Linked DNA regions of Pigmentiphaga aceris. The protein of the gene in region 2 interacts with the protein of the main gene of each other region in a pairwise test. Links are inferred from orthologs where the notes say so. Each region holds a gene or a part of one and is shown on either strand. Other genes may lie near its edges.

What was found. Proteins that work in one complex are often made in the same cells at the same time.
Region 1: the proteins of grxD (region 2) and FXN63_RS13970 interact in binary tests that used the Escherichia coli proteins (3 or more experiments, as listed by UniProt). The link is inferred for Pigmentiphaga aceris from one-to-one orthologs.

Annotation. Positions count from the first base shown.
Region 1 is NZ_CP043046.1:3,211,437-3,216,654, forward strand. What follows is about bases 1,440-4,341. They hold FXN63_RS13970 (BolA family protein), read left to right. Parts: upstream 1,440-2,697; coding sequence 2,698-2,985; downstream 2,986-4,341. Other genes in these bases: FXN63_RS13955 (protein adenylyltransferase SelO), read left to right, coding at 1,440-1,548; msrB (peptide-methionine (R)-S-oxide reductase MsrB), read left to right, coding at 1,588-1,989; FXN63_RS13965 (septation protein A), read left to right, coding at 2,117-2,701; FXN63_RS13975 (peptidylprolyl isomerase), read left to right, coding at 3,101-3,868; FXN63_RS13980 (phosphatase PAP2 family protein), read left to right, coding at 4,119-4,341. In the rest of the region: more of FXN63_RS13955, read left to right, coding at 1-1,439; more of FXN63_RS13980, read left to right, coding at 4,342-5,218. UniProt on the Escherichia coli protein: Transcriptional regulator that plays an important role in general stress response. Has many effects on cell morphology, cell growth and cell division. Acts by regulating the transcription of many genes, including dacA (PBP-5), dacC (PBP-6), ampC and mreB.
Region 2 is NZ_CP043046.1:726,944-732,060, forward strand. The notes cover bases 1,822-4,622. They hold grxD (Grx4 family monothiol glutaredoxin), read right to left. Parts: upstream 3,485-4,622; coding sequence 3,158-3,484; downstream 1,822-3,157. Other genes in these bases: FXN63_RS03090 (ABC transporter substrate-binding protein), read right to left, coding at 1,822-2,110; FXN63_RS03095 (UbiX family flavin prenyltransferase), read right to left, coding at 2,482-3,075; prmC (peptide chain release factor N(5)-glutamine methyltransferase), read right to left, coding at 3,519-4,337; prfA (peptide chain release factor 1), read right to left, coding at 4,342-4,622. Also shown: FXN63_RS03085 (ABC transporter permease), read right to left, coding at 1-295; more of FXN63_RS03090, read right to left, coding at 452-1,821; more of prfA, read right to left, coding at 4,623-5,117. UniProt on the Escherichia coli protein: Monothiol glutaredoxin involved in the biogenesis of iron-sulfur clusters.

The sequences.
Region 1 (5,218 bases), 2.5 Mb from region 2 along the record:
CTGGATTCTGCGAATTTGAACGACACCGTTTCGACCGACTTGCATCTGAACCCGCCCCTTGTGCTCAAGGTGCAGAACCGCTTTGCGGGCCTGTCTGAGGTCTTCTATTCACGTCAGCCGCCCGCGCCGCTGTCCGACCCCTGGCTGGTCCACGCAAACGAGGACGCAGGCCGTCTGATTGGCCTGGACCGCGATGCCATGCACAGTCAGGCCTTCCTGGATGTGTTTTCCGGCCGTGCGCCATTGCCCGGTGGCGACCCGCTGGCCGCTGTCTACAGCGGGCACCAGTTCGGTGTGTGGGCGGGTCAGTTGGGCGATGGCCGGGCGCTGTTGCTGGGCGAAGCTGTCGGTCCTGAAGAGGCCTACGAATTGCAGCTGAAAGGCTCTGGCCGCACTCCCTATTCGCGTGGCGCAGACGGCCGCGCCGTGCTGCGCTCGTCGATCCGTGAATATCTGGCCTCGGAAGCCATGCATGCGCTTGGCATTCCCACTACGCGCGCGCTGGCCATCGTGGCCTCGGACGATCGCATCCGCCGCGAAACCATGGAAACGGCTGCCATCGTCACCCGCATGGCCCCCAGTTTTGTCCGCTTCGGTTCGTTCGAGCACTGGGCCAGCCGCAAGCAGCCGGAACGCGTGCGTGAACTGGCCGATTTTGTCATCGCCAACTACTACCCCGAATGCCTGACCCCGCCCGACGGCGAGGCCGAGGTGCCCAACGGCGTCTACCTGCGCTGGTTGGGCGCAGTCGTGCGCCGCACGGCAGAAATGGTCGCGGATTGGCAGTTGGTGGGCTTTTGCCACGGCGTGATGAACACCGACAACATGTCCATCCTGGGCTTGACCATCGACTATGGCCCGTACGGCTTCATGGACGGCTTCAACGCCCACCACATCTGCAACCATTCCGACAGTTCGGGGCGTTACGCCTGGGATGCCCAGCCGTCAATCGCCCATTGGAACCTGTATGCGCTGGGCAGTGCGTTGATGTCCTTGCTCGACAACGAGGAAGCAGCACTGCGCAGCCAGCTGGACCAGTTCGAAGAGATTTTCCTGCGCCGCTTGTATCAGCAAGCTGCGCTGAAGCTTGGCCTGCTTGAATGGCGTGCCGAAGACTCGGCCTTGCTGAACAGCCTGTGGAGCTTGATGCACAATGCGCGTGCCGACTTCACGCAAAGCTTCCGTCGTCTGGCCAAGGTCCGAATCGACGACAATGCGGTGGACGCAGACGGTGAAACCTTCCGCGATCTGTTCATTGACCGCGACGCAGCCGACGCCTGGCTGGAGACCTACCGTGCGCGTCTGCGCCTGGAAGCTCGTCCCGATGCCGAACGCGCTGCTGCCATGAACCGGGTCAATCCGATCTACGTGCTGCGCAACCACCTTGCCGAATTGGCGATACGTGGCGCGCAACAACGTGACACGGGGCCTTTGGAAGCCTTGCTGAACGCGCTGCGCGACCCTTACACAGAGCGACCCGGCCTGGAACAATATGCGTCGCTGCCGCCAGACTGGGCCAGCGATATCTCTGTCAGTTGCTCGTCTTGAACGACGTGGCTCGCCACGTACTACCGTAAGGAGTCATCGATGTCGGAACCCCGCAAGGTCATCAAGTCGGAAGAAGAATGGCGCGACCTGTTGTCGCCCATGCAATTTGCAGTCGCCCGCCAGAAAGGCACGGAACGCGCATTCACCGGTGAGTTCTGGAATCATCACACCCCCGGTGTCTATTACTGCGTGGCCTGCAATACCCCGCTGTTTGCATCGGACACCAAGTTCGATTCGGGCTGCGGCTGGCCCAGCTATTTCGAGGCGCTCGACCCGAAGAATGTCCGCGAGGAAGTCGACCGCAGCCACGGCATGGTGCGCACCGAGGTGATCTGCAACGTCTGCGATGCCCACCTGGGCCATGTGTTCGAAGACGGTCCGCCCCCGACAGGCCTGCGTTATTGCATCAATTCGGTATCGTTGCGCTTCGAGCCCAAATAGGCGTCAAGTAATCACCAGGATCGACTAACACTCAGGCCGGAACCAAGCTCGGGCCTGAAAAGTCATAGATCCCTGCCACGTTCACACACCACGTAGTCATTCCGCTCAAAATCATCCTGCTCAAGCAATGAAACTTTTATTCGACCTTTTCCCGCTCGTCCTCTTTTTCATCGCCTACAAGTTTGCCGATATCTATACGGCGACTGCCGTGGCGATGGTAGCGGGAGTGCTGCAGATCGTATGGCTGTTTGTCCGCAAGAAGCCGATCGAGCCAATGCACTGGGTCAACCTGGCCATCATCGTGGTCTTCGGTGGCGCTACCTTGTGGCTGCATGACGAAACCTTCATCAAGTGGAAGCCCACCGTGCTGTATTGGGGCTTTGCGCTGGTGTTGAGCATTGCGCAACTGGCCATGGGCAAGAATCCCATTCGCGGCATGCTGGGCAAGCAGATTCGCCTGCCCGACGCGGCATGGGGTCGCCTGAACCTGGCCTGGGCAGGGTTCTTTGCTTTCGTCGGTACGCTGAACCTGTACGTGGCCTACAACTGGCCCACGGAAACCTGGGTCACGTTCAAGGTCTTCGGCATTTTCGGCTTGCTGATCGTGTTTGTGATCGCGCAGTCGGTCTATCTGGGCCGCCACATGCAGCCTGAGGCAGCCAACGACGACGTGGCCATGCCCGGCCGCACCGATCAGGATGCGCCGCGATGAGCACCAACCGAACCACGATTATCGAAGAGCGGCTTGCTGCGCTTTTACCGACCAGCCTGCGCATCGATGACGAGTCCCACCTGCACGCCGGACACGCGGGTGCCGCGGGCGGTGCCGGACATTATCGCGTACACATCGTAGCGGCTTGTTTCAAGGGCTTGCGCCTGATTGCACGGCATCGGCTGGTGTATGATCAGGTGCAAGATTTGATGCCGCACGAGGTGCATGCGCTGTCCATCCATGCCCTGGCGCCAGACGAAGTGGCGGCGGTAACGCCAGCGTAAACATGGTCATCGATGCGGCCTCGCGCTGGTAAGCGTTCAAACGCTTCCCGGGCATTCCCATCTCAGTTTTCCATTTAGATTTCACCCCGATCTCTTCCGTCAAGGATTGACCCAAATGAAGCGTGTTTTGATGTTGGCGGCGGCACTCGCCGTGGCCGGCCCGGTGTTCGCCCAGAATGCGGCCGTTGTAAATGGCAAGGCGATCCCGTCGACTCGCGTCGATCAATTCGTCAAGCTGCTGACCAAGCAAGGTCAACCCGACAGCCCGCAGCTGCGCGAACAGGTTCGTGAAGAACTGATCAATCGTGAAGTGCTGATGCAAGAAGTCGAGAAGCGCGGCATTGCCAAGAAGCCCGATGTTCAGGTCGAACTCGAACTGAGCCGTCAAAGCGTGCTGATCCGCCAACTGCTGGCTGACTACGCAGAAAAGAACCCGATTTCCGACGCCGCCATCCAGGCCGAATACGACAACGCCAAGAAGGTTCAAGGCGAGAAAGAATACCGCGCTCGTCACATCCTGGTCGAAGACGAAGCCAAGGCGCGCGAAATCATTGCTCAGCTGAAGGCTGGCGGCAAGTTCGAAGAACTGGCCAAGCAATCGAAGGACACGGGTTCCGCAGCCAACGGCGGCGAACTTGACTGGGCTCCCCCCGGCACCTACGTCGGCCCCTTCGCTGACGCGCTGGGCAAGCTGCAAAAAGGCCAACTGACCGACGCACCGGTTCAGACCCAATTCGGCTACCACGTCATCCAGCTGGAAGACGTGCGCGACGTGCAGTTCCCGCCGCTTGCCGAAGTCAAGCCGCAAGTCGAAGAATCGCTGCGCGCTGCCAAGCTCCGTTCGTTCCAACAGGAACTGCGTGAGAAGGCCAAGGTGCAGTAAGACAATCAGGCACTGCCAAGGTAATCATGCCCCAAGCAGTCGTTTGATGAACAAGGCCCGCTTTCAGCGGGCTTTGTTTTTTGGGCAGCGCAAACATCAAAACCCACGCACAACGGCACATGCAGGCCTGACAAGCCCCCCTTCTCCGCTGAATCGATGATCAGGGCGTAATCGCCAGGTCACATAGCATCTCTAGCATGCGCGAGCTCTACCACGCACAGCCAGGGTTTCCCCCTGGCGGAGATAATCTATGTCCCGGTCCTACATTCGCGGTGGCACGCTTGCCGTCACTTCCGTTGTCGTTGCACTGTCCCTCGCCGCTTGCGGTGGTGGAGATGACGACAGCACGCCCGTCGTCGTCACCCCCGTTGCACCGGTTCCCGCTGCGCCGGCTGCACCCGCTGGCGTCGGCTTCGAAGATACTGCGCCCGTCGCGAACGTCACGACCGTTCCGCCCTTCGTTGACAATGTGGCCAGCAACCAGCGCGGCGACGCCCGCTTTGCCACGATGGACACCAACGCCGGCGTGCGTGTGCTGTCCAGCTTCCTGGATGTGTGGAAGCCCTCGTCGCTGATCGTGGACGCGGGCGTGACCGCCCCGGCCAACGGCAACTTCCCCGCTGTCACCCCGTCCACCTGGACCGGCATTCCCGGCGACGCCACCGACGGCACCAAACTGAATGCGACGGTGCTGGACGCCAACATCCAGTACGTCATCAACACCACCCGCACGCGCACCCCGGAACAGGCCCTCATCGCCTACCTGGACGACCGCCGTGGCAAGGCCTATAGCGTGACCGACGCACTGGGCCCGCTGACCAACGCCTGGCGCACTGCCGCGCAGCAAACCACCACCATCAACGACGTTCCGGCCGACGCCACCACCGTGCTGTACAACGACGGCGGCAACAACATCGGTGTGGGCGGCACGGCCAACCCCACCTTCGGCACTGTGATCGACCTGCTGGGCACCATGGGTGCCAACGCCTCGACCGAGCCGGCCAAGCGCTTCTACAAATACGCACGCCCCTTCCGCTGGAGCACCGACGTGGTCGTGCTCCCGGCCTTGCTGCCCGCACGCAGCAGCACCCCGGCCACCGACGGCGGCTTCCCCAGCGGTCACACCGCAGAAGCTGGCCGCAACACGCTGGGCATGGCCTACATCGTGCCGGAACGCTTCCAGGAACTGGCGCTGCGCGGTGTCGAAATGGGCCAAAGCCGCATTCTGGCCGGCATGCACTCGCCGTTTGACGTGATCGGTGGACGCATCCAGTCCATCGCCGCCGTTGCCGCCAATCTGAACGCCGCCACCCCCGCTACCCGCAAGGCTGCCTACGACCAGGCGCACAC
Region 2 (5,117 bases):
GGGTGTTGCCGACGGCATTGAAGACCTCGGTGGCCACGGGGCGGCCAGAGGCAATCGAGGTGCCCAGGTCGCCGTGCAAGGCACGCCATAACCAGGACGCAAATTGTTCAGGGTAGGACCGGTCGAAACCGTACAGCTGCATGATCTGCTTTTGCAGATCGGCCGATGCATCGGCGGGCAGGATCGACACCAGCGGATCGCCCGGTGCAAGGTGCACGAGCATGAAACAGAGCAAGGCCACGCCGAACATGATCGGGATGGCGTAGCCGACGCGATGGACGAGGGTTCGTATCATGGGTGCACGCCGTAATCGCCCCGGCATACTCGGCCGGGGCGTGATGTCTGGGTACCCGGCCTGCCTGTCCGCATCGGATGGCAGGCTCGGGCAGTGCAGCGCGTGGGCGCTGCGGTCAGCGAGTCATTGAAGACCCGCTTGACCCGACCAACTTGCTTACTCGATCGACATCGGTGCGATGTCGATGAACCAGCTCTTGGGCTGAACCACACCCTTGACCTTGGGCGAGATCGCACGCGGGCCGACGTCGTGCGCAATCCAGACGAAGGGTGCTTCCTCGACGATGCGGGCATGCAGCTTGGCCAGTGCCTCGTCGCGTGCCTTGTCCTCGAAGCTGGTGCGTGCCACGCGGATCAGCTCGTCCACCTCGGCGTTACCGAAGTAGCCCCAGTTGTTCGAGACCGGCGGGAAGGTCTTGGTGCTGGTGAAACGCACCATCGCAAAGAACGGGTCCATGGCGGCGAAGCTGACGTTGGTGGCGTTGGCACCATTGGCCGTCGGGTCTTTTGCGCCACGACGCCAGTTGGTGAACAGCGTGTTCCACTCGACCACGTCGAACTGCACGTCGAAGTAGCAGTCCTTCAGGTTCTGCTGCACGTATTCGTTCATCGGCAGCGGCTGCATCTGGCCCGAGCCCGACGACGAGGTCTGGATCTTCACCTTGACCGGCTTGGCGGCCGAGAAACCGGCTTCGGTCATCATCTTGCGGGCGGCTTCGGGGTCGTACTTGATGTCGAACTTCGGGTTGCCCCACCACGGGTGGCCGGGGCCGACCGTGCCCTTGGGTTCGGCCATCATGCCGCCCAGCAGCTGCTTCATTTCCGTGCGGTTCACGCACAGATTGGCCGCGTGGCGCACACGCTTGTCCAGCCACGGCGAACCTTCGACAAACGACAGTTGCCAGGGCCAGACGTGCGGTTGTTCGTTGGCGTAGATCTTGAAGCCGCGTTGCTTGATGGTGTCGAGCGCATCGGGTGCGGGGGCTTCGATCCAGTCCACCTGACCGGACACCAGTGCGGCGGTACGCGAGTTGGCTTCAGGCAGCGGCAGCAACACCACACGGTCGATCTTCGGCGTGCGCTTCGGGTCCCAGTAACCGGCGTTCTTCACCAGTTCAAGTCGTTCACGCGCCACGAATTTGTCGACCTTGAACGGGCCGGTGCCCGAGGCCTGTGCGGCAAACGCGGTCCAGGCTTTCTGTGCACGTTCTGCTTTTTCGCCACCCGCAGGCACGGCATCCAGCATGGCCTTCCACTTGGTCGGCGACGCCATGAACAAGTTGGTCAGGTTGATCGGCAGGAAGGAATCAGGCTCGGACGTGGTCAGCTCGACCGTGTAGTCGTCGATCTTGCGGGCCGACACCAGCGTGGGCATGCGCGAGGCGGTCACCCCCACCTGGCTGGCATCGAATTGTTCGGCGCTCTTGTCGAGCACCTTGCCCACGTTCCAGACCACCGCATCGGCATTGAAGTCAGAACCGTCATGGAACTTCACGCCCTTGCGCAGCTTGAAGATCCACTTGGTCTGGTCGGTCGGGGTGACTGCCCAGGATTCCGCCAGGCCAGGGATCATCACGCTGGGGCCGTCTGACTTCGACAGATCCCAATGCGTGAGCGCGTCGTAGATCGGGATACCCGTGAAGCGGTTGCCTTCAAAACCTTGGTCCGGCTGCCCCAGGGTGCGGGGAATGTCGGCGGCGGTCATGCCGATGCGCAAGACCTTTTCCTGTGCCATGGCCGGGCTGGCGGCCAAGGTGCCAATGGCTACCGCGATGGCGGCGATGAGGGGTTTCAAACCAGTGCTGCCTGCTTGCATGGGGTCTCCCGGGGACGTGTCGACGAGGGGGTAAATGCGACGTATCAAACTTGGCCGGATTGGTGGCCAGTATGCGAGGTTTGAATACAATCCCCAATGCAACAACCATGCCATCGGTACGGAATTTGCCGTCGTTTAAGGTGTGGCGCGGCTGTCGACAGCCAGCAGGGGGCAGGGAAGGGGGGAGGCCAAAGCGGTCAGCGCCTGACGGCGCACTGAAACAGGACGCAGACGAACCCGTCCATGCGCAAGCTTGGTGCATGCGCAGCGGTCGATCAAAACATGGGTAATGGGCTTTTCTGAAGACGGACCAGCGGGGCTTATCCGTGCACCAATCCGGGCGGTGCTGATTCAGCTAGAAAGGCTGTGGATCAGTCCGACCGTTCCGCCTTCAAACCCTTCCATTGCGGTGTATCGACATCGATGTCGAACAGCGACAGCACCCGGCCAACCGTGTGGTCGACCATCTCTTCGATGCTTTGCGGGCGGTGATAGAAGGCGGGCAGGGGCGGGAATATGATGCCGCCCATCTCGGTGACCGAGGTCATGTTGCGCAGGTGCGCCAGGTTCAACGGGGTTTCGCGCACCATCAACACCAGGCGGCGACGCTCTTTCAGCACCACGTCGGCAGCGCGTGAAATCAGGTTGTCCGCCATGCCGTGCGCAACCGCAGCCAGCGTCTTCATCGAACACGGCACCACCACCATGCCGGCAGACGGGAACGACCCGCTGGCAATGCTGGCACCGACATCACGAATCGGGTGCACGACGTCAGCCAGCGCATCGATTTCCGCGCGGGTCAGGTCGAGTTCATGCTGAAGATTGAGTTGCCCGGCCTGCGAGACGATCAGGTGGGACTCGATGCCGCCAACGGCACGCAGGGCTTGCAGCATGCGTTGGGCATAGATGGCACCGGTGGCACCGGTGACACCGACGATCAACCGGCGGGGCGCGGGTGTCGTCATGTCAGGTACTGAAGACGTACCACACCATGTGCGCACACGGGCCGAAGCAGGGGCCAGCCCGTTGCGCAACGCATGGCGGTGATCAGGCCGTTGCGCCGGATTCGTCCAGCAGCGTTTGCAGTTCGCCAGAAGCGTGCATTTCGCCCACGATGTCGGAGCCGCCGATGAACTCGCCCTTCACGTACAGCTGGGGCACGGTCGGCCAGTTCGAGTAGTCCTTGATGCCTTGGCGGACTTCGTCGTCTTCCAGCACGTTCACGGTCACCAATTGCTTGATGCCACACGACTTCAGCAATTGAATGGCGCGACCGGAAAAGCCGCACTGCGGGAACTGCGCGGTGCCCTTCATGAAAAGGACAACCGGGTTGTCGGTCACGGTCTTGCGGATGAATTCCTGGACGTCGCTCATGCTGCTCTCGCAAAGGTAGGCTTGGATACAGCCATTATAGGGAAGCGCCGGAAATACGCTCGATTCCGGCAAGATCACGCCGGCTGGATGGGTTGCGCAGGCCGGCTTGGCTCAACAGCGCACGCACCGCTTCTGCCTGGTCCCAGCCATGCTCCAGCCAGATCTGGCCACCGGGCTTCAGGCGCTGTTTTGCGCCCGCCGCCAGGATAGCCAGCGCCTGCAAGCCATCGGCCCCGTCCGTCAGTGCGCTGCTGGGCTCGAAGCGCAGATCGCCTTCCGACAGATGGTGGTCGCCTTGGGCGATGTAGGGCGGGTTGGACAGGATCAGATCGAAACGGGCGTCGGCCGGCACGGCTTGGTACCAGTCGCCTTGTACAAATTCGACGCGCGCCTGCAAGCTATGTGCGTTGTCGCGCGCGATTTTCAAGGCCGCGTCGCTGTAGTCGGTGGCGGTGACATGGGCGTCTGGTCGAGCCAGGGCAATCGAAATCGCGATGGCTCCGCTGCCGGTGCCCAGGTCGATGACAGTGGGGTTGGCCTGATCTGCGATGCAGGCCAGGCCGGTTTCCACCAGCACTTCGGTATCGGGGCGGGGAATCAGCACGCCAGGCCCGACCGCAAAGCGGTGGCCCATGAATTCGCGTTCGCCTAATAGATAAGCCATCGGCTCGCCGTTGCGACGGCGTGCGGCCAAGGCTGCGAAGTCGGCGGCGGCCTGCTCGGACACGGCTTTATCGTCATGCGCCACCAGCCAGGTGCGTGACACGCCCAGCAGGTGTTGCCACAGCATGGACACTTCCAGCCTGGGCAAGCCACAATCCTTGGACAGCGCGCGGGGAGAGCGTTCGTGCATGCGCTCAGTCGTCGCTCAGCGCTGCCAGCAACTCTGCCTGGTGCTCGGCACCCAGCGCCGTCAGCAGTTCCGTCATGTCGCCGTCCATCACCTGCTGCAGCTTGTACAGCGTCAGGTTGATGCGATGATCCGTCACGCGGCCCTGCGGGAAGTTGTAGGTGCGGATGCGTTCCGAGCGGTCACCCGAACCCACCAGGCTCTTGCGCTGAGCCGCTTCCTTGGCCTGACGCTCGCGCACCTCACGGTCCTTGATGCGCGCGGCCAGGACCTTCAAGGCCTTGTCGCGATTGCGGTGCTGCGAACGGTCGTCCTGGCACTCGACCACAATGCCGGTCGGCAAATGGGTCATGCGCACGGCCGAATCCGTCTTGTTCACGTGCTGCCCGCCCGCGCCGCTGGCGCGGAAAGTGTCGACGCGCAGATCGGCCGGGTTGATGTTCACCTCGGCCAGTTCGTCGGCTTCTGGCATCACGGCCACCGTGCAGGCCGACGTATGGATGCGGCCTTGCGCCTCCGTTTCCGGCACACGCTGTACCCGGTGACCACCCGATTCGAACTTCAGCGTGCCATACGCACCGTCGCCCGCCACGCGCAGAATCACTTCTTTATAGCCACCCAGCTCCGACTCACTGGCCGACATGATTTCCACCTGCCAGCGCTGGCGCTCGGCATAACGGGTGTACATGCGCAGCAAGTCGCCTGCGAACAGCGCGCTTTCATCGCCGCCGGTACCGGCACGGACTTCGATGAACAGGCTGCGACCGTCGTCGGGGTCTTTGG